DNA from 3 places in the Cytobacillus spartinae genome. Region 3 is predicted to be linked to each of the others. Evidence: riboswitches for the same ligand, from Rfam matches in the RefSeq annotation. Region 3 holds a riboswitch; each other region holds the start of a gene.
What was found. Region 3 has a riboswitch for S-adenosylmethionine ahead of ACFYKX_RS08860 (methionine biosynthesis PLP-dependent protein). Riboswitches for the same ligand answer to the same signal wherever they lie in the genome.
Positions count from the first base shown of each region.

Region 1 (7,190 bases), on a different contig from region 3:
ATGATAATTTTTGCACCATCTGGAAGATCAGCAAGACTGTCAAAATCTTTAGAGTAGATACCAATTGGCTCTTGGTGAATTTCACCTACACTTACAAAATCAAAATCTTTATTCTCCTCCATTTGTAGAGCAAGGTAGCCAGGAGTTTGGAAGTAGTTTGCATCAATTTCTTTATCTCTTAAAGCGATATTTGGTAAAACATAATCTGTAAATACTTCTACCTCTAAATCAATCCCTTTATCTTTAAGCAATGTTGCTGCTTCTTCAAGAACTTCAGCATGCGGGACAGCAGATGCGCCTACAACTAGTTTGACATTTCCTTCTTCACCGTTTGCTGAATCATCGTTAGCAGCACCGCCACAAGCAGATAGTACCAATGTAAGTAGTGCAATTATAAATACTGTTAGCTTCTTTTTCATTTGTGAAAATTCCTCCTGTTATCGTTTGTCTGTTTTTTTTGTAAAATAATCTCCAACAAGTTGGATGATAAAAACTAAGATTAAAATGGATACTGTTGCAACTAAAGTTACGAATGAATTATTGCGTTGGAAGCCCTCAAGGTAAGCAAAGTGACCTAATCCCCCTGCACCAATTACTCCAGCCATCGCGGTAAAACTAACCAGTGAAATAGCGGTAACGGTAATTCCTGATATTAACGCAGGCAATGACTCAGGAATTAAAACTTTAAAAATAATTTGACTGTGCTTTGCGCCCATAGATTGAGAAGCTTCAATGACACCTTTATCAATCTCTCTTAAAGCAATTTCAACCATACGAGCGTAAAATGGAGCTGCTCCGATAATTAAAGCAGGTAATGCAGCATTTGCTCCAAGCATCGATCCTACTAGATACTTTGTAAAAGGAATTAGTAAAACAATTAAAATGATGAATGGAATTGACCTAAATATATTCACAATCGCTGCGATGACGATGTTAATCGGTTTGTTTTCCCAAATGTTACCTTTATCAGTTAGAAAGAGTAATAATCCTAGCAGTAAGCCTAAAATAAAGGTGGCAATTACAGAAATTGATGTCATATAAATGGTTTCTTGTGTAGCTACGATTAATTTTTCCCATTTAATTCTTTCCATGAAATCAACCATTTGTCATCACCTCCACTCCAACTTGCTGGGAATGGATAAAATCAATTGCTTTTGAAACTTCGCTCTCTTCTCCGTCTAAGTGAATAAATAAAGTTCCATATGACCCATCTTGCGTTTGAGATATTTTCCCTTGCAAGATATTAACCGTCACATCGTAATGACGTATTAAGTTAGTAATGAGAGGCTGTTCTGCTGCTTCTCCTACAAACCCAAGTTGTACGACCTTACCATGCGGATATTGTTCTAATAGATGCCCCACTGTTTCTTTCGTTTCTTCTGGCTCTGTTACTTGCTGTACAAAGCGTTTTGTTATTTCTTGCTGAGGGTTCTTAAATACTTCTAGGACAGGCCCTAATTCAACAATCCTTGCATTTTCCATTACGGCTACTCTGTGACAAATTTTTCTGATGACATGCATTTCATGTGTGATAAGGACAATCGTTAATCCTAATTGTTTGTTAATATCAACAAGTAACTCCAATATAGAGTCAGTAGTCTGTGGATCTAATGCTGAGGTTGCTTCATCACAAAGTAACACCTTTGGGTTATTGGCAATCGCTCTTGCAATCCCTACCCTTTGCTTTTGACCACCACTTAATTGGGATGGATAGGCATCCTCACGTCCCTCTAGTCCTACGAGTTTAATAAGCTCATCGACTCTTTTTAATCTTTGAGTTTTATTAACCCCAGCAATCTCCAATGGGAAGGCGATATTTTCTCTAACGGTTCTAGACCAAAGTAAATTAAAGTGCTGAAAAATCATGCTAATTTCTTGTCTAGCTTTTCTTAGTTCACTGCCTCTAATTTTAGAAACCATCCGATTGGCAACTGTTACTGAACCTTCAGTAGGAATTTCTAGTCCGTTCAACATTCTAATTAGTGTACTTTTACCAGCTCCACTATAGCCAATTACTCCGAAGATCTCTCCTTCGGTTATTTCTAAATTCACTTCATCAACAGCAGTTACTTTCCCCTTTTTGGAAGGATAAATCTTCTTAACATCTTTAATTGAAATCATCTATTGTCACCCCTTTTACCCGATTTTTCGGATAAAACTACTCAGATATATAAACAAGACTTATTTATTAGCTTTAACTCCCTTAGGCATGTTATTCCCTTTTTTTATACTAAGAGTAACCATTTGGGTGTTTGTAAAAATAATAAAAGCCTTTCTGCAAATAAGCAGAAAGGCACAATATTTATCGTCCTTTCTCTCATCTGCCAAAGCATATGCTTTGTGTGAATTGGCACCATTTCAATCAACGTATGATTGACGGTTGCCGGGCTTCATAGGGCACTTCCCTCCACCTCTCTTGATAAGAGCAAAAAAGTCTTTATTAAGTTAATAGGTTAATTGAATAAGTAGTTTTATTCACGAGTGCTATCGTATCACGGATAAAATAGGGTGTCAACGATAATTATTAGAAAAATTTAAATAGAAAAAACTGGTTAAACGTTTGTGGTTAATGACACAGAACCGGTAGCGGCCTCAATGGCTTGCTCAAGATCTTCAATTAAATCTTCTACGTTTTCAATACCGACGGATAGACGAATTAAGTCTTCAGGCACTCCAGCCTTCTTTAGACCCTCACTGTCTAATTGCTGATGAGTTGTACTTGCCGGATGGATGATTAAACTTTTTGCATCCCCGACATTTGCAACATGAGCCCATAGCTTTAAGTTGTTAATTAAAGCTGCCCCTGCTTCTCTTCCACCTGCAATCCCAAATACAACAACAGCTCCTGCACCCTTAGGGAAATATTTTTCCGCAAGCTCTTTGTCTGGGTGTTTTTCATGTCCAGGGTATAAAATCCAGTTCACAGCAGGATGTCCTTCTAAATATTCGATAACTTTTTTAGTATTCGCTATATGTTCTTTCATTCTTACATGCAATGTCTCTAGCCCCAATGTAAATTGGAACGCATTTTGTGGACTTAAGGAAGGACCTAGGTCTCTCAATAACTGAACTCGCGCTTTAATGATGTATGCAACAGGCCCAAGGGCTTCACTATATACTAAATTGTTATAACTTGGATCTGGCGTAGTAAAGCCAGGGAATTTAGGTGAATTCCAATCGAATTTCCCACCGTCTACAATCACCCCACCAAGTGTCGTACCATTTCCTAGCAACCATTTTGTAGCTGAATGGATGACAATATCTGCCCCGTGCTCAATTGGTCGACAAAGATAAGGTGTTGCAAATGTATTGTCAATAATCAGAGGCACTCCTGCCTCGTGCGCTATTTCTGCTACTTTTTCTATATCTAGTACACGTAAACTAGGGTTTCCAATCGTCTCAGCAAAAACTGCTTTTGTTTTTTCCGTGATTGCTTCCTTAAAGTTTTCCGGGTCGGTTGAATCGACAAATTTAACCTTAATTCCGTACTTTGGAAGGGTGATTGCGAAAAGGTTATAGGTACCTCCATATAGATTAGATGCTGTAACAATCTCATCACCTGCCTCTGCTATGTTTAAAATAGCCAGTGTGATAGCAGCCATTCCACTTGATACTGCAAGTGCACCAACCCCACCTTCTAGAAGGGCAACCCTTTCTTCAAATACAGTTACTGTAGGATTATGAATTCGAGTGTATATGTAACCAGGTTCTTTTAGTCCAAAAAGGTTCGCAGCATGTTCGGTACTTTGAAATTGATAGGCATTATTTTGATAGATTGGGACTGCTCTCGCACCTGTTGTAGGGTCAGGACTTAGTCCACCATGCACACCTAATGTTTCTAAACGATAACTTTTCTTTTGTTCACTCATTTTCTCGTCTCTCCTTTTCAATTTATAAATGGTTTTACTATTCTAAAAAGAAGAGTTGAAAAAACCCCTCTTCATAAGAAGAGGGGTGTATACTCATCTCTTCTTATCTTCCAGAGCAAAGTTGCTCCGCTGGAATTAGCACCGTGTATCTTAACCGGTTGCCGGGCTTCGTAGGGCCAGTCCCTCCGCCTCTCTTGATAAGAACTATTAAGTTGATGTTTACCATGAGCCTAAATCTTGTATTGATAATATCATGGGCTTTTTAAAATAGTCAATATATTTTTTGAAATTTCTGATACATTAATTAGCATAGGAAATCTTTTCATACGGTTTTGATAATAAAAAGAGAGTTTCTAAATAAAGCGTTGTTCTGAAGTTAGTATTTACATGTAGGTTACCTAGATCAATGGCCTCACGAAGACGAATTTCCCCCATTAGCAAAGCACTTATATGCTTGTCTTCTCCAGTTATAGAGACAGCAGATTCATGGTCGATATGGTCTCTACATTCAATTACTCCGTCCTGAATACTTAAATAAAAAACTTCCTTATCGGTGTTTATTGCCAATTGAATTGATACCCCTTCAAAAAATCTAGCTAAATGTCCCCTATTATTTGCTTCTTGTACAAATGCTAAGAAGTGATCCTTCACAGACGTCCCCCCTGCTCAATTGTGACATTGGTGTGACAACTAAACGTTTATCGCTTCAGTTTGCAAATATCTACTTGATTCCTACAAAAATATCCTTTATATCTGCAAAAAAATAAAAAAACGTGCAAATATCTCTATGTGCCTATATGAAACGGTTATGATGTCAAGTAAGTAGCTATATAATATATTCCCTTTTTCCTTACTCAATCCTCTATCTTTTGTTCGACAAAATCATAGGAACAGTCAGAAAAAAAGACAATGCTTGGCATTGTCTTTCATTTCCCGAGAAATATGTCATTTATTTGGATGTTAACTCGCTTGTACAGTTGAAGTTGTCGGTTTAGGTCGGTTGATACTTTTAAATACGATAAAGAAGTAGATAGAACCCACCAAATATAGAGTGGCCGTTATCGTAAAGACATACGCATACCCCCAATATGAACCGTACATGAGTACAATTCCTGTCGAAACTGGCCCCATCAGAGCCCACCCTAAATTGAATACCATTTGGTTTACCGAATTGGCTAAACCTTTCATAGAATCACCAACTTTAGACATCATGAGCGACATCTGAATCGGATTTCCCGCATTCATTAGTGCTTGTCGGAATAAGAAGCCGATTGCTGCCAACCATATGCTTTCGGTATAGGCTGTTAATAACAAGAACGGCAAAGAAAGAAGTTGAAGGATTACAACAGCTTTTACCTCTCCAAATCGGCGCACCATCATAGGTCCAATAATCATGGCAAATGCTGTTGCTGCCTGACCAAGAGAAATAATGAATCCAATCAAAGAATTAGAAGCAGCAAATCGATCTGCAAAGTACAAGTTTAGGTAAGGGATAACCAACCCCGCACCAAAGCCAATAATTAACTGTGCAATAGCAAAAAAAGCGATTATTTTTAAACTATCACGATGGGTGTTAACTTTAGTTCTAAAAGGCACTTTAAGAGCCTTTTCACTTTTCTTTATTGCTTTCTTTTCATCAAAACGAAGTATAGGAAATATTCCTGCTAGAAAAATAATACTACCAATCATTAAAGTAAGTCGAATACTTACTAGTTCTGAAAAAAAGATGGAGAAAAAGTCAGTCATGAAGCCACCACTAAGGCTACCGATTACATTAGCGCCAGTCATAATGGCAAAATGAATACTAAACAAATGTACCCTTTGCTCGGGCTTTGAATTTTCAGCTAACCATGGAATCTTAGAAACTTGTAAAAAGGCGGTTGCAAGTCCAGTAGCAAAAGCAAATGTAACTAATAACCCTTGAACCTCGACCACACTTCTAAAGAGTAAAATAAAGCCTGCGACTAGACCACCAAATAGCATGGCGTTTTTTCTACCAATTCTGTCACTTAGTAAACCAGCAGGTATAAGGATGATAGCCGTTGCTAGTGCCGTCATGGATATAATTTGTCCATTAACCTGCTCCGAGTACCCTAATTCGCGTATATAAAAATTGTAAATAACCATAAAAATCCCTAAGCCTATTTGAGCAAGGACTGTTGCGTACATGGATAGCATAATATTTCGATTGTAACTTTTAATTTGAGCTGCCCATTCCCTATATATTGCCATTATGTAAACTCCTTAATATTTCGCATTTACAAATATTTCGTCACCCTAAATAATCATAATCTTATTTTAAAATAAAGTAAATATATAATTTTTTGACAACTTTAATTTCCCAAAAAAAATCAGACCCCTTTTTGAAAAGGTCTGATTAGGAAATACTTCTTATAGTCTCATATAAGTAGGGAACTGAATGAAAGGCGTAGATTTTTTGTTCAATATTTGAACCTCTAAAAATTAGAAGACACGGAACACTCTCAACAGACCACTTCTCGGCTAAGTCTGGAATATAATTTAGATCTATTTTTCTAAAAGTCATGTGTGGAGTAAGTTCTTGTACAATGGTTAACATTCTCCCCGCTACTTGACATGTGCCACACATGGGAGTGTATAAATATAAAACATTTATTCCTTCTTCCCCTAGCATTTCTTCTATATCTTTTTTGGAGCAGTCCTGCATGGTATCATCCTCGATCTAAAAACTGGGTATAAACGTCGATATTTGCACTTAAAAGTACTGTTGCCAGATGATTCTCTGGGGCCGTTGCAACCTCACGATACATTTTATCAATATATAAGTGTTCTGCTTCTGGAAACTCCCTGATAAACTGCTTTCGTAATTTTTCACCTGAATCGTCAGCATCCACTAATATATATACTTCTTTTCCATACAAAGTTTCGATTAACTCATCTAATTTAGTAATGCTAATCGTACCATTTGTACATATGATCTCAACATCTTCTTTAACAATCATAGCTACTTTCTTTTTATCAGATTTACCTTCTACAATAATTACTTTATCTACATTTGGTTCATTGAATTGATTCATTTTAATCACCCTATGAACGAGTTGTCTTTACTTACTTTATTCAATATTCGATTTAGTGGTGTTTAATTCCTTTAATATAGTTAATAAAATGGTTTTAAAGGAAGCTATTTGTATTTCACAAATTCAGGATTATTGATTAAAAAATAAACAGCGGTTTTAAGACCGCTGTCAACTAACACCAACCGCCTTCATCACAATCCGTATATCTTGGTTCTGGATCTGTGGGAGCAGTGACGTGCTGGTAGATCTTCTCTTGATTCCCTTC
Region 1 is NZ_JBIACK010000009.1:67,046-74,235, reverse strand. Features, by position in the region: gene ACFYKX_RS17105 (MetQ/NlpA family ABC transporter substrate-binding protein) at 1-419, opposite strand, end outside; gene ACFYKX_RS17100 (methionine ABC transporter permease) at 438-1,103, opposite strand; gene ACFYKX_RS17095 (methionine ABC transporter ATP-binding protein) at 1,096-2,121, opposite strand; SAM riboswitch class I at 2,315-2,426, opposite strand; gene ACFYKX_RS17090 (O-acetylhomoserine aminocarboxypropyltransferase/cysteine synthase family protein) at 2,553-3,869, opposite strand; SAM riboswitch class I at 3,970-4,073, opposite strand; gene ACFYKX_RS17085 (SCP2 sterol-binding domain-containing protein) at 4,170-4,520, opposite strand; gene ACFYKX_RS17080 (MFS transporter) at 4,830-6,101, opposite strand; gene ACFYKX_RS17075 (thioredoxin family protein) at 6,247-6,555, opposite strand; gene ACFYKX_RS17070 (toprim domain-containing protein) at 6,560-6,925, opposite strand; gene ACFYKX_RS17065 (YusG family protein) at 7,098-7,190, opposite strand, start outside.
Region 1: linked by a shared signal. The riboswitch ahead of ACFYKX_RS17090 (O-acetylhomoserine aminocarboxypropyltransferase/cysteine synthase family protein) and the one ahead of ACFYKX_RS08860 (methionine biosynthesis PLP-dependent protein) in region 3 are both predicted to bind S-adenosylmethionine.

Region 2 (7,190 bases), on a different contig from region 3:
GAGCAATTAGGGCTGTTGGGCATTGCGATTTTACGCCAGAAGAAGAGGTTCAGGCCTTTGAAGATCTTGTGCAGTGGGTAGAAAAAGGTGTTAAGCCAGAAGGGGACGATATTTTAAATCCTTCTGCAGTAGCAGATCCTTCATTTGGGAAAAAATTCACAAAGCCTTTAAGAAATTTTGACCTGTTGAACAACCAAGAGAAGTCTGAAGATTCTTCCTCTTAATTATTTGAAAAAGCTTAGTAGAGTCGTCATCCACGACCCTACTAAGCTCTCTTTCTATTTAAACACAGTTTCAATAACCCCTTTTCCACCCTCATACTTTACCGTTCCATAAGCTCCATTAACAATAATGTTCTGAGGTGGAAGGTGGCCAATGTCTGTGTCATAAATAACGGGGATATTTAAATCGCCGAATGCATCTCTTAGTGCATCCTCGTATGTGTAAGTGTTTTCGGTTTCCTTTGTTACCGGCCTTCCAATTAGAATTCCATTTACATTTTCAAACCACCCGTTTTGTCTTAGCTGCCAAAGCGCACGATAGAGTTGTGTAACGGATAGTTCTACATTTTCAAAGTAGAAAATTAATCCTTCATCATTAGCATTCTCCAGATTAAAAGATTCTAAATCTCCAAATTTAGTTCCTGTTAAATTCATAATGCAGTCAATGCAACCCCCGATAAAACGGCCTGAGAAAGTTGCGGCTTCCTCTTTTAATGCCTTCCATTCTGTTGGCGTATCTACATAAAATCCTGTAACAGGGTTAGCAAATGCTTGCTCCCAAGAGGATTGATATTGTTCACTTGATGTTTGAATGATTGTAGAACCTACTTCTGAACCAAGTACCTCGCTCCACTTATTTGTAAGGGGATCAAGGTCTTTTGCCGCAATATCTAGAAGTGCTGGCCCATGAGCAGAAGCATGACCAGTTAGAACCGTGTATGAAAAGAGAAGGGTACTAATGTCTGAGTATCCGAGAATCCATTTTGAAGGGAGTGATTGAAGTCTTTCCCAATCTAGATAAGGTAGAATTTCCATTAAGAACTCTCCACCCCAAATAGGAATGATTGCTTTTACATTTGGATCCTCAAAAAAATCCATTAGTTCATTCCTTCTTTTTTCAGGAGAGCAACTTCTACTATTTTCTTGTGTCCAGACTGTATCACCAATAATGATGTTAAACCCTTTTTCCTCAAGTTGCTTCTTTGCTTTATGTACTAGAAAATGACCGCCTTCTTCAACTCCATTGGAAGGGGCTGAGACAGCAATAGTATCACCAGGTTTTAATGCAGCAGGATATTTGATCATACCTTCCACCTCTTCTTTTTCCTATATTATACAATTATTCAAGTGTTAAAAAAATCCCCCTCAAAAAGAGGAGGATAAAAATTTATAGAACCATATCTGACATTACATAGTGATACAAAAGCTTACCAGTATTATCAATTGAAGACTGGTGCGTACGCTCGAATGCGTGAGAGGAATCAATACCCGGTCCAATTAAGCCGTGAACAATATCGTGTCCCGAGCGAATGGCTGCTGATGCATCTGATCCGTAGTATGGATAAATATCTAGCTTATAAACGATGCAGTTTTCTTCAGCTAGATTCACTAATCTTTTCCTTAACTCATAATGATAAGGTCCACTTGCATCTTTCACACAAATGGAAACAGTATACTCATCAGTCGACTGGCCATCACCCATAGCGCCCATATCAACAGCTAAATATTCAACTGTTTCTGGTGTTATGTTTGAGTTTCCACCATAGCCAATCTCTTCGTTATTAGAAATTAAAAAGTGTGTTGTGTAAGGAAGCACAACATTATTTGTTTTAATCTCTTTGATTAATTGAAGGAGTATAGCGACACTTGCCTTATCGTCTAGGTGACGCGATTTAATAAAACCACTTGGTGTAATTTCGACTCTTGGATCAAACGACACGAAATCGCCCACTTCAATTCCAAGATTACGAACATCCTCAGCGTTTTTCACTACCTCATCAATTCTGACTTCCATGTTGTCTTGGTTTCTTTCTGCTTTGCCAGCATCTTTATATACGTGAACAGAAGTCTGGTGCATCAAAATTGTCCCTGTGTAAATCTTTCCAGAACTTGTTTCGATTTGACAATATTCACCTTCAATGGAGTTGTATTTAAATCCACCAATTAAATCTAACTTCAGTCGTCCATTCGACTTAATCTCTTTAACCATTGCACCAAGTGTATCAACATGTGCAGTTAACATGCGGTGTTTGTCTGTATTTTTTCCCGGTAAGGTTGCAATTAGACCACCTTTTCGATTGCGTCTAGTCTCAACACCATACTCAGATAAAAAGTTCTCAACATATGTAATCACTTCGTTTGTATTACCAGACGGGCTAGGAATAGATACTAGCTCTTTTAACAAGGAAAATGTGTCATTCGTATTTGGAAAATTCATTTTTTATTATCCTCCTAATATGTATTCATAATTACTATTATACGCTTCATTCTTGATAAATCTAATAGTTTCATAAATAGAACCATCGTAAAAAGAGTATCCAGGAATCCCCGAATACTCAAAGTTACTTTAACTATCCCTTTTTAAAAAGGACCTTCCCACCGTAATAAAGTAAAGCGAAGGAAAAAACTATAATAGCAATGACTCCTATAACATCAAAGAGCAAGGCAACTGCACCTGTAATCACTGCATTGGTTGGAATATAAATCAATGCAAATCCAGCAAGAATACATGCTAGGAATATAAGCGCTTTATGATACATTCGACTAACACCTCCCTCTAATATAATGTATGAGAAAATTAAGTTTTCGAAAGGACAAATACCCATCTTGTTAGTTAAAATTTTTGTGTATGTAGAATGTTTAGAATGAATAGGTTAGTAACATAGAAATAAATATTTGACTTAAACCTGAGTTATATAGTAGGATTACTAAGAATTAATTATTTGAATATTAACTCTTATCAAGAGAGGCGGAGGGACTGGCCCTACGATGCCCGGCAACCACTGATTTTCAGAAAGGTGCTAATTCCAGCAGAGCTATTACGTTCTGACAGATAAGGTGAAGCGAAAACTTCTTCTTATCGAAGAGGTTTTTTTGTGTTTATGAAACTGTTTTAGAATACACAAGGGGGAAATACACATGAAATACGGTTTTTGGTTACCGATTTTTGGGGGATGGCTTAGAAATGTTGATAACGAAAACATGCCACCTACATTTGATTATGCGAAGAACGTAATTCAATCTGCTGAAAATTGGGGGTTTGACACAACTCTCATTGCTGAGCTTTACTTAAATGATATTAAAGGGCCTAAGCAAGATTCATTAGAAGCGTGGTCGACAGCAGCAGCTCTAGCAGCTGTTACGGAAAAAATTGAAATTATGACGGCTGTTCGTCCAGGATTCCATAACCCTGCTGTTACCGCAAAAATGGCAGCCAATATTGATCATATTAGTAACGGTCGCTTCACTTTAAATGTTGTCTCTGCTTGGTGGGAAGAAGAAGCAAAGCAATATGGTGGAATTTTTACAGAGCATGACGAGCGATATAATCGTACAGAAGAATTTATCGACGTGCTAAAAGGACTTTGGACAGAAGATACTTTCTCATATGAAGGAAAATATTATTCTATTAAAAACGCCCATTTATCTCCAAAACCTGTACAACGTCCTAATCCGATTCTATACGCGGGAGGAGAGAGTCCTCGAGGCAAGAAGGCAATTGCAAAACAATGTGATGCGTATGTGATGCATGGTGGGACAGTCGAGGAAGTTGCTGTTAAAATTGATGATATGAAAAAACAAAGGGAGCTAGCAGGAAATAAACCTTTCCGTTCATTTGGTATGGCAGCATACGTGATTTGTAGAGACACGGAAGAGGAAGCACAAGAAGAGCTTGCTAGAATAACGGATGTAAAAGAGACGAGTGCTTACGCAGGATACAAAGATTTTGTTGGGAAATCTCAGTTAGAACAGCAAGTTAAGTTATATGATTATTCTGTTTCTAATCGAGGGTTACGTCCAAACTTAATAGGGACACCAGACCAGATTGCCGAACAAATCATTGCATATGAAGAAGCGGGAGTCGATTTACTATTACTTCAATTTTCACCTCAGTTGGAGGAAATGGAACTCTTTTCAAAAAAAGTAATGCCACTAGTTACGCAAAAACAAAAAAATAAACAATTACAGTAGGAAATGAGGGAATACGTTGAATAAAATATATGTCTTACATGAAAATAGTGAATGGACCATTCATTTAACAAATAGATTAGAAGAGTTAGGTCTTCCATATGAAGAGTGGCATTTGGATCAAGGAGTTGTCGATTTATCATCAGAGCCACCTCAGGGTGTTTTTTATAGCCGAATGAGCGCTTCATCACATACGAGAAATCATCGCTACGCACCAGAGTTAACCGAATCTGTTTTGGCTTGGTTAGAGAGAAATAATCGAAAGGTTTTCAACGGTAGTCGTGCATTACGACTTGAAGTCAGTAAGGTTAATCAATATATGGCTTTAAACGCAGTTGGAATAAGAACACCAAAAACCATTGCTGCAGTAGGGAGAGGGCAAATCTTAGAAGCGGCTGTAAAGCTGGAGGCAGGATCCTTTATTACGAAGCACAATAGAGCTGGAAAGGGCCTAGGAGTTCAATTATTTCATTCTATTGATAGCTTAAGAGAATACGTGGACGGACCAACATTTGAAGAACCGGTGGATGGAATTACGCTTGTACAAGAATATATTCAATCACCTGAGCCATTCATAACAAGATGTGAGTTTGTTGGTGGTAAGTTCGTCTATGCTGTTCAAGTGGATACATCTGAAGGGTTTGAACTTTGCCCCGCAGATGCCTGCCAAATTGGAGATTTATTTTGCCCAGTAGGAGAGGAAGCTCCACAAGAAAAACCTAAGTTTCAAGTAGTGGATCTACATGATCCGATCATTGAATTATATGAAAAGTTCCTTCAGGAGAATAAGATTGCAGTTGCAGGGATTGAATTTATTCGAAATGCTGATGGAGAAATCTATACGTATGATGTAAATACCAATACAAATTATAACTCAGATGCAGAGAGGGTATCGGGGAAATTCGGAATGCTTGAGGTAGCAAAATTTCTTGGGTCTGAGCTAAAGAAACTTGAAAAAGGGACACTAATTAATAGCTAATTTAAAGAACAACACGTCCTAATGCGTGTTGTTTTTGATGCTATGTAAAAGGATTATCTGTTTAAGAGAGCGAATAACCTTTATGAAGGTTTTAAAGGAGGTTCTTTTTTTGAATACAAAATTAATTATCGTTGAAGGGTTACCAGGGTTCGGAAAATCGACCACTGCTAACTTTATTCGAGATCTTTTAGAGGAAAAAGGGATTAAAAATCAACTATTTTTAGAAGGTAATTTGGATCATCCTGCTGATTATGATGGTGTCTCTTGCCATACAGAGGCTGAATTACAACACCTATTATCCAACCATTTAGAGGTTAAGGATATTTTACAAAATAATGTGGTAGAAAAAGGGGATAAGTACTTTCTACCATATCAAAAGATGAAAAATGAATATGGGTCTAAGCTTTCTACTGAATTATTTAATGAGATTTTTAAAAAAGATATATATGAACTTGCTTTGGATCAAAATATAAATCTTATTGTAGACAAATGGACGGAGTTTGCACAACATGCACTCAACGAAAATAAAACTTATATTTTCGAATGTTGCTTTATTCAGAACCCTGTTACGGTAGGGATGATTAAATATAATGCGTCGAAAGAAGTGGTAAGAGATTATGTTCATAGATTACAAGAGGTCATTAAAGGACTAGACCCACTTTTAATCTATGTAGAACAAGATGATCTTGAGTTTTCTTTTAAGAAGGCCATTCAAGAAAGACCGCAGGAATGGTCAGAAGGATTTGTGAATTACTATACAAATCAGGGCTATGGAAAAGCCAAAGGATATAAAGGTATAGAAGGTACCATTAAAGTGCTTGAAGCAAGGAGATTATTAGAAGAAGAAATTTATGATTCACTAGGGATAAAAAAAGTTAAAATTAATAATTCCAACTATGAGGGGAAAAATTACAAGCAAACTCTTTCTGATGTGTTAATGTGTAATTTTTATAAATAAAAGGTGTATTAACATATAACCTATTTTAAAGGGTATGATATTTTTAGTTATTACTTTGATAATGGGAGGTTTTATAATGGGAGAATGTAATCTTGATCATTCACTTGAAGATGTCAAAAGTAAATATGAATCACAGTCTGAATACTTGCCAAGTGAAATGAAGCCATTATTTGAGAGCTTTTTCACGAAAGAACATACTCAGGAGCTTCTAAATGATGTCTTTCACTTATTGAAAAAGTATGATTTATCGTCGAACGAGGAGAGGGAAACAAGAAATAGAAGATTATATATGGTACTGCAAAATGTAAAGTAAGAAAAATGGTGTAGATGAGTATTTGTCTACACCATTTTTTTATAAAGTATTAAGAATTTTCGGTAAATATAAAGGAATCCGTCACACTTTGTCGTATCTTACTACTAAGAAATTTTCTTATAGTGAGGAAGATACTATGCTCGCGGAGAAGTTATTATTACACGTATTAATTATTTTTGCCCCCATCCTCATTTATAGTTTCTTTATTGAAAACAAAGGGAAACAAATCAATTCATACATTTGTGGTTTGTTGCAGGGAGGAACAGCTCTCCTTTGTATGACATTTCCTGTTTACAATTTCGAATTATATTGGGACTTGCGGTACGTTCCTCTAGTACTAGCATTTCTATATAGTGGTCCTATAGCAGGCGGAATAGTCTTTCTGTTTATCCTTGGAACGAGAACCTTCATTGGTGGAGAAGCATTGCTCTTCGGATATATAAGTGCTATTATTTCGGTCATTGTTCCATTTGCATATTCTATTTTGAATAGATTCTGGAAAAAGAGTCCAAGGAAGAGGATTCTCACTGCAATTACAATCGGGTTTTGGCCGGCTGTTATGCAATTGGGAATTCTAATCTTTTGGTTTGTTTTTAATCCATCAGCTGTAAACTTTTCTGAACTGATCAGCTATATTTTGATATTTGGTTTTATCAACATTCTTGCAATCGGTTTTGCTGCAAAATTAAATGAAATGATAATCGAAAGAATCATGATGAAACAGGAGATTCGACGAGCAGAAAAGTTTAA
Region 2 is NZ_JBIACK010000001.1:300,072-307,261, forward strand. Features, by position in the region: gene ACFYKX_RS01395 (hypothetical protein) at 1-224, shown strand, start outside; gene ACFYKX_RS01400 (S66 family peptidase) at 279-1,307, opposite strand; gene ACFYKX_RS01405 (M42 family metallopeptidase) at 1,390-2,439, opposite strand; gene ACFYKX_RS01410 (hypothetical protein) at 2,573-2,761, opposite strand; SAM riboswitch class I at 2,956-3,061, shown strand; gene ACFYKX_RS01415 (LLM class flavin-dependent oxidoreductase) at 3,141-4,193, shown strand; gene ACFYKX_RS01420 (ATP-grasp domain-containing protein) at 4,210-5,169, shown strand; gene ACFYKX_RS01425 (hypothetical protein) at 5,279-6,127, shown strand; gene ACFYKX_RS01430 (hypothetical protein) at 6,204-6,440, shown strand; gene ACFYKX_RS01435 (ATP-binding protein) at 6,577-7,190, shown strand, end outside.
Region 2: linked by a shared signal. The riboswitch ahead of ACFYKX_RS01415 (LLM class flavin-dependent oxidoreductase) and the one ahead of ACFYKX_RS08860 (methionine biosynthesis PLP-dependent protein) in region 3 are both predicted to bind S-adenosylmethionine.

Region 3 (7,190 bases):
CATAAAATGTCTCTAATAATAACCCATCGATTCCTTCTAGTAATAAGCAATACAGTTGTTCCCTAAAGCTTCTTTTAATTTCCTCTAACAAAATCGAATTAGGTTTAATGCCTCGATTTCCACCTATTGTTCCTAAAACATACGCTCTGTTATGTGAGGCCCGCTTAGCAAGTCGAACAGATGCACTATTAATCTCTTTCACTTGATCTTCTAATCCATACCTTTGAAGCTTCAAATAATTGGCTGCATACGTATTTGTTTGAATAAGGTCTGCTCCAGCGTCGATGTAGGCTTCGTGTATTTTTATAATGTCTTCTGGGTGAGAGAGATTCAACTCTTCAAAGCAACTATCCGTACCGAAGGAGTAGAGAAGCGTACCCATAGCGCCATCAGCTATTAAAATTTCATTTTGTAATTTTTCTAAAAAACTCATCGTGCTCCTCCTTGTGTGACGCTATGAATCTCACTCTTTTGTAAGGCATGTGAAAAATCATTAATTAGATCTTCGGGGTGCTCAAGACCGACGGAAAGACGAAGAAGACTATTTGTAATCCCCCTTTTTTTACGTTCAACTTCTGGCATGGCTGCATGAGACATTTTAGCAGGATAGGAGAGAATCGACTCGACTGCCCCTAAGCTAACTGCAAATACTGGAATCTGAACGTTTTCAACAAATGACCGTAACACTTGCTCATTTTCTAATTCAAACGAAAGGACCGCTCCTGAGCCTTTTGCTTGAGTGGATTGCAAATCATACTGAGGATGATGGCTTAATCCTGGATAATACACATGCCTGACTAAAGGATGTGTGTCTAAAAACCTAGCTATCTTTGAAGCGGATGCCGAAGATTGCTGAATTCTAACCGATAAGGTCTTTATCCCTCTCATTACTAACCACGCATCTTGGACACCGAGAACAGCACCGAAAGAGTTTTGTAAAAAGCCTAGTTTTTCACCAAGCTTTTCATCCTTCACCACTGCAAGCCCAGCTACAACATCACTATGTCCTGACAAAAATTTCGTTGCGCTATGAAGCACAACATCTGCACCTAATGTAAGGGGCTTCTGAATGGCAGGTGTTAGAAAAGTGTTATCTACGAATGTAAGTGCATGATGTTCTTTTGCAAGCTCACTTATAGCTTTAATATCTGTTACTTTTAACAAAGGATTAGAAGGAGTTTCTACATAGAAAACCTTTGTATTTGGCTGAATAGCAAGTTCTACTGATCTCAAATTGGTCATATCCACAAAGGTGTGCTCAATCCCATATCTTGAAAGGACCTCGGTAATCATCCGATAAGTCCCACCATATACATCCTCTGAAATAATGACATGATCCCCTTGTGATAAAAGTAAAAAGGCGGTTGAAATAGCAGCCATACCAGATGAAAAAGCAAATCCTCTTGTCCCTTCCTCTAAGGAGGCAATGAAATCCTCTAGTGCTTCTCTTGTAGGATTTGAACTGCGGCTATAATCATATTTACCAAATTGATCAATATTGCTTTGATGAAAAGTAGATGCAGGATGAATAGGTACACTTACGCCTCCGGTAGCTGGATCAAACTTATGCCTATTGTGTAGCAGTTTTGTTTCAAAGGAAGTCATAGTTTTACCTCCGATCCTACCTTCGCAAAGGCCTGTTCAAGGTCGTGAATAATATCTTCAGCATGCTCAATCCCAATTGAGAATCTTAATAGTCGATTACAGACACCCGTTTCAATTCGAATATGTTCTGGGATATCAGCATGTGTTTGTGTGGCAGGGTAGGTGATAAAGCTTTCCACTCCACCTAAGCTCTCAGCAAACGTGATAAGCTGAAGGCTTTTTAAAAAGGGGTTGACCCAGGTTTCATCTTTAATTCGGAATGAGAGCATTCCACCGCGACCTGGATACAAAACGTCGGTCACACCTTCATGATTCAGTAAAAACTGATAAATCTTACCTGCGTTTTTTTCGTGCTGATCCATTCTAAGTGCTAAAGTTTTCATTCCACGAATTAATAACCAAGAATCGAAGGGGCTTAAAACAGCACCAGCACCATTATGATATAGGGCAAGTGATTCACATAATTCTTTTCCTTTTGCCACAATTAGCCCTGCAAGCACATCATTATGACCACCTAAATATTTGGTAGCACTATGAATCACGATGTCGGCACCTAGTGTTAGGGGTTTCTGTAAGTAAGGAGTAAAAAAAGTATTATCAACGATTAGCAGTAAACCATGTTTCTTTGCGATGGATGCCACTTCAGCGATATCCGTCTGTTCCATTAATGGATTTGTTGGAGTCTCTAGAAAAATGGCCTTCGTTTGAGAAGTAATCTGACTAAGGATATTTTCAGGTTTACTTGTGTTTATGTACTTACATGTGAGCCCCCACTTTTTAAACCCTTTTTCCAACAGACGGTAAGTTCCACCATAAAGATCCTTTGACACAATCCATTCGTCACCAGATTGAAAGAGGGAAAGAACAGTGAAAATCGCAGCCATGCCTGAACTGCAGGCATATCCTTGTTCACCTTCTTCTAGTTCAGCAATGGCGTTCTCAAGGATTTGCCGAGTCGGATTTCCGGTTCGTACATAATCGTAGCCGGTAGACTGGCCAATTCCTTCATGTCGATATGCTGTTGAAAAATAGACAGGTGGATTTACTGTTCCTGTCACCGATTCACTACGATTTCCGATTTGAGCAAGCTTAGTTTCAATACTTTTCATTTTTTTCTCCCTTTTGGCTTATTGTAAAATTGTTTCTCCTAAGAAGAGGACCAAAAATAAAAAAGTCCTCTTTATGTTAGATAAAGAGGACCTTGTGAAGTCAAAGGGATGACCGTCCTCTTATCTGCCAAGTTTTAAATAAAACTTGATGGAATTAGCACCTTTTCAAACAAAATTGAAGGTTGCTGAGGTGTCATAGGGCCATACCCTCGACCTCTCTGGATAAGAGATAATATCATTTAGTTTTTAATTTTCTGTAAACTTTACTATATGAAACAGGCTATTGTCAATAGTTCTTTTGCGATGCATTTTAGAAACTAGTCTTTAGTATGAAAAAAATGTATTGCTGTTAAAGGAAACAAATTGCATTGACAACTATTCTACCATAATGATAATCTATCATAGTTGCTTTATTATATTAGTGATTTACCAAGATAAAGGATTTTGAGGTGATAGTTGTGAATGCTGTGTTAGTTGCAGTTATGGTTATGTTAGTTCTAAGTTTGGCACGTGTCCATGTTGTATTAGCACTTACCATTGGTGCTTTAACAGGAGGCCTTTTAGGAGGACTCGGTATAGAACAAACGGTTACAGTATTTAGTGAAGGACTTGGTGGAAGTGCGACTGTTGCACTAAGCTATGCACTTCTTGGAGCGTTCGCTGTTGCGATTGCGCGTACAGGTTTGCCAGAAGTTATGGTGAATCTAGTAACAAAAATGGTTGGAAGAAATTCGGACACGAAAAAAGTAGTTTTATCAAAAGCACTAATTTTCTTTTTACTTGTACTAGTTTCATCGTTTTCTCAGAATGTGGTTCCCATTCATATTGCTTTTATACCAATCTTAATTCCACCTATTTTAAAAATTTTGAATGAATTAGGTGTAGATCGTCGAGCAATTGCAACGATTATAACGTTTGGATTAACAGCTCCATATATTTTCTTGCCATATGGTTTTGGAGCTATTTTTCATGGGATTATTGCTGACAATATGAAGGAAAACGGCCTTGCAATCGATTTAGCAACAATTCCAAAAGCAATGGCACTTCCAACAGTAGGCCTAGTAGTTGGATTATTGATTGCCGTTCTTTTCACATATCGCAAAAAACGTACGTATGAGAATCGTAACATTGTTGGGGCACAAGCAGAAAAGCAAGTCTACACAAAATGGACGATTGGCGCAGCAATTGTTTCTATTGTGGTGACGCTAGTTGTTCAAACGATGTCTGAATCCATGATTATTGCAGCATTAGCAGGTTTAGTTGTTCTAATTGGAAGCGGTTCGTTAAAGTGGAGGGAAGCCGACAATGTAGTAACGGAAGGAATGAAGATGATGGCGTTCATCTCGTTCGTAATGTTAACGGCATCAGGCTTTGCTTCCGTTATTCGTGAGACAGGGCATGTTGATTTGCTAGTATCTCAAACAGCTATGATTGTTGGGGATAGCAAAGCAGCAGCAGCTTTACTTATGCTTGGAATTGGGTTATTTGTCACGATGGGAATAGGTTCATCATTTGCGACGATTCCAATTATTGCAACGTTATTTGTGCCACTTGGTATGGAGGCAGGCTTCTCTGCGCTTGCAATTATCTCCTTAATAGGAACAGCAGGTGCATTAGGAGACGCAGGTGCACCAGCCTCAGACAGTACATTAGGGCCAACAGCCGGATTAAATGCTGATAAGCAACACAACCATATTTGGGATACCTGTGTTCCGACGTTCATACACTTTAACATTCCGTTGTTTGTTTTTGGATGGATTGCGGCCATGGTGTTGTAATAGTAGGAATAAAATGAACTTAATTATAGACATACTGAAGAGGATGAAAATACTTTTTTTCATCCTCTTTTTGCATTTTGGCAAAACAAGAAAACAATTGCTAGGGATTGATTCGTTGATATAATATTTTTATATATCGTATCCATATACAGATGGATAAAGGAGTGAAAATCATCGTTAAAGAACATTACCGCTTAGATGATTCAATTGGATACAAGTTATTTCATGCTTCTCGATTAATGAATAATCGATTAAACCAAAACTTCCGTCAAAATAATTTTTCCATTACATACGAACAATGGCAGGTTCTTAGTCGACTTTTTGAGGAAGATGGACAAACTCAAAATCAAATAGCCATAAATATTGAAAGAGACCAAGCAAGTATTTCCCGTTTAATTGATAATATGATTAAAAATGAATTAGTAAAACGTGTTCCAAATGAAAATGACAGACGAATTAAACATATTTATTTGACAGAAGAAAGTATAGAGTTAAAAGATAAACTTAATGAATTAGCATTAAAGACCATCTCACAGGCAACAGAAAAAATTAATGAAGAAGACTTAGAAACTTGCTTAAGGATCCTTGACCAAATAAGGGAAAACCTTAAATAAGAAAAGAAGGTGATCTAGAATACACCTTCTTTTTTCGTGCTTTGTAAGCTTTGCTCCACCATTCTGCAATGAAACCCTCCCCGAATCCTCTAGAACCTAAACCTGCACTACAACGGAGGTGAGAGGATGCCTCATTTAAAATAAATTGTGCATGTACAAATATTGCGATTTTGTGAAAATAAAAAAATATAGTTTGTCTGATTAAAAATTTTGATTTTTCATATTGACAGATGATAATGAGAATTGTTATCATCAGTTTAGTTAAAAACTTGTTCAAACAAGTATCTATTTAGTGGTTTAAATCACTAAATTTTTTAATGTTTTAAATTGATAATGATTATCAATATCTCCGCTGGTTTTATGCCATAACGTTAGAGCTGTGAGGAAAAGATTATGAAACTAGTATATTTAGTCATCTTGTTAATTTTATTATCCATCACTTCACTGTTTGTAGGAGTATCTAGTATATCTCCATTAGATATCTTCAATCTAAGTGAAGATCAAATCGAAATCCTACTCATAAGTCGTATTCCTAGGCTCATTAGCATCTTAATAGCGGGTATGGCGATGAGTATAGTTGGACTTATTATGCAGCAGTTAACGAGAAATAAATTCGTATCACCAACAACTGCTGGAACGATGGATTCGGCTAGACTTGGAATTCTCGTTGCATTGATCCTATTTCCTACAGCAGGAATGCTTGAGAAAATGTTTGTTGCGTTTGGATTTGCCTTACTAGGGACCTTTGTTTTTATGAAAATCCTAGACAAGATCAAGTTTAAAGATGCCATCTTTATTCCACTTGTCGGTCTCATGTTTGGTAACATCGTTGGCTCCATCACAACTTTTTTCGCATATAAACATGATCTGATTCAAAGTATTGGCTCATGGCTACATGGTGATTTTTCCATGATCTTAAAAGGAAGGTATGAAATTCTATATATAGCCATACCTGCCGTCATTGTTGCTTACATATTTGCAAATCGTTTTACCATCGCCGGGATGGGAGAAGATTTTTCTACAAACTTAGGACTTAATCATAAACAGGTAGTAAATATAGGTTTGGTAATCGTTGCTCTAGTATCTTCTGTTGTCATGCTGACGGTAGGGGCCTTGCCTTTTCTAGGGTTAATCATTCCAAACATCGTTACGATCTATCAAGGGGATAACTTGAAAAAAAGTTTGAATCACACCGCGGTTCTTGGGGCTGCATTCGTATTATTCTGTGACATCCTTGGCCGAGTCATTATTTTCCCGTACGAGGTATCAATCGGGTTAACGGTTGGTGTGATAGGAAGCGGTATTTTCCTATATTTACTTATTAGGAGAAGAGCACATGGGTTATAAAGCAAAGATTCTTATACTAGCCATTTTATCAATCGCCTTAACAGCATTGTTCTTGTTTTGGGATATTGGAGAACATTGGGAGTACGTTCTACCGAAAAGAGCAAAGAAAATATTTGCCATTATATTAACAGGAAGTTGCATAGCTTTTTCGACTATCGTTTTTCAGACGATTACCAATAATCGAATCTTAACTCCGAGCTTAATTGGGCTAGATTCTCTTTATATGCTGATTCAAACGGTTATCGTTTTCCTATTTGGTGGTACAACGCTTACGATGATGAGCCGTGGACATCACTTTCTTCTATCAGTTGGATTAATGGTCATTTTCGCATGGCTGTTATTTAGATTTATTTTTATGAAAAAAGAAGGAAGAAACATTTACTTTCTTTTATTAGTCGGGATCATCATGGGGACATTCTTCGGAAGTATTTCTTCCTTTATGGAATTACTCATTGATCCAAATGAATTTCTAGTTATACAAGATTCCATGTTTGCTAGCTTTAACAATGTGAATACAGATCTTCTCTTACTATCAGTGATATTAATTATTCTAGTAACCCTTTATTTCTTAAGACATGTAAAGTACTTAGATGTCATTTCTCTAGGAAGAGATCAAGCGATTAACCTAGGAGTTCCTTATGATGCTGTTGTTCAAAAGCTTCTAATCGTCATTGCGGTTCTTGTATCTGTATCAACTGCATTAGTCGGACCGATCACATTCTTAGGTTTATTAGTAG
Region 3 is NZ_JBIACK010000003.1:181,891-189,080, reverse strand. Features, by position in the region: gene ACFYKX_RS08870 (bifunctional homocysteine S-methyltransferase/methylenetetrahydrofolate reductase) at 1-433, opposite strand, end outside; gene metC (cystathionine beta-lyase) at 430-1,605, opposite strand; gene ACFYKX_RS08860 (methionine biosynthesis PLP-dependent protein) at 1,602-2,714, opposite strand; SAM riboswitch class I at 2,832-2,943, opposite strand; gene ACFYKX_RS08855 (Na+/H+ antiporter family protein) at 3,173-4,492, shown strand; gene ACFYKX_RS08850 (MarR family winged helix-turn-helix transcriptional regulator) at 4,657-5,106, shown strand; gene ACFYKX_RS08845 (ABC transporter permease) at 5,500-6,453, shown strand; gene ACFYKX_RS08840 (iron chelate uptake ABC transporter family permease subunit) at 6,443-7,190, shown strand, end outside.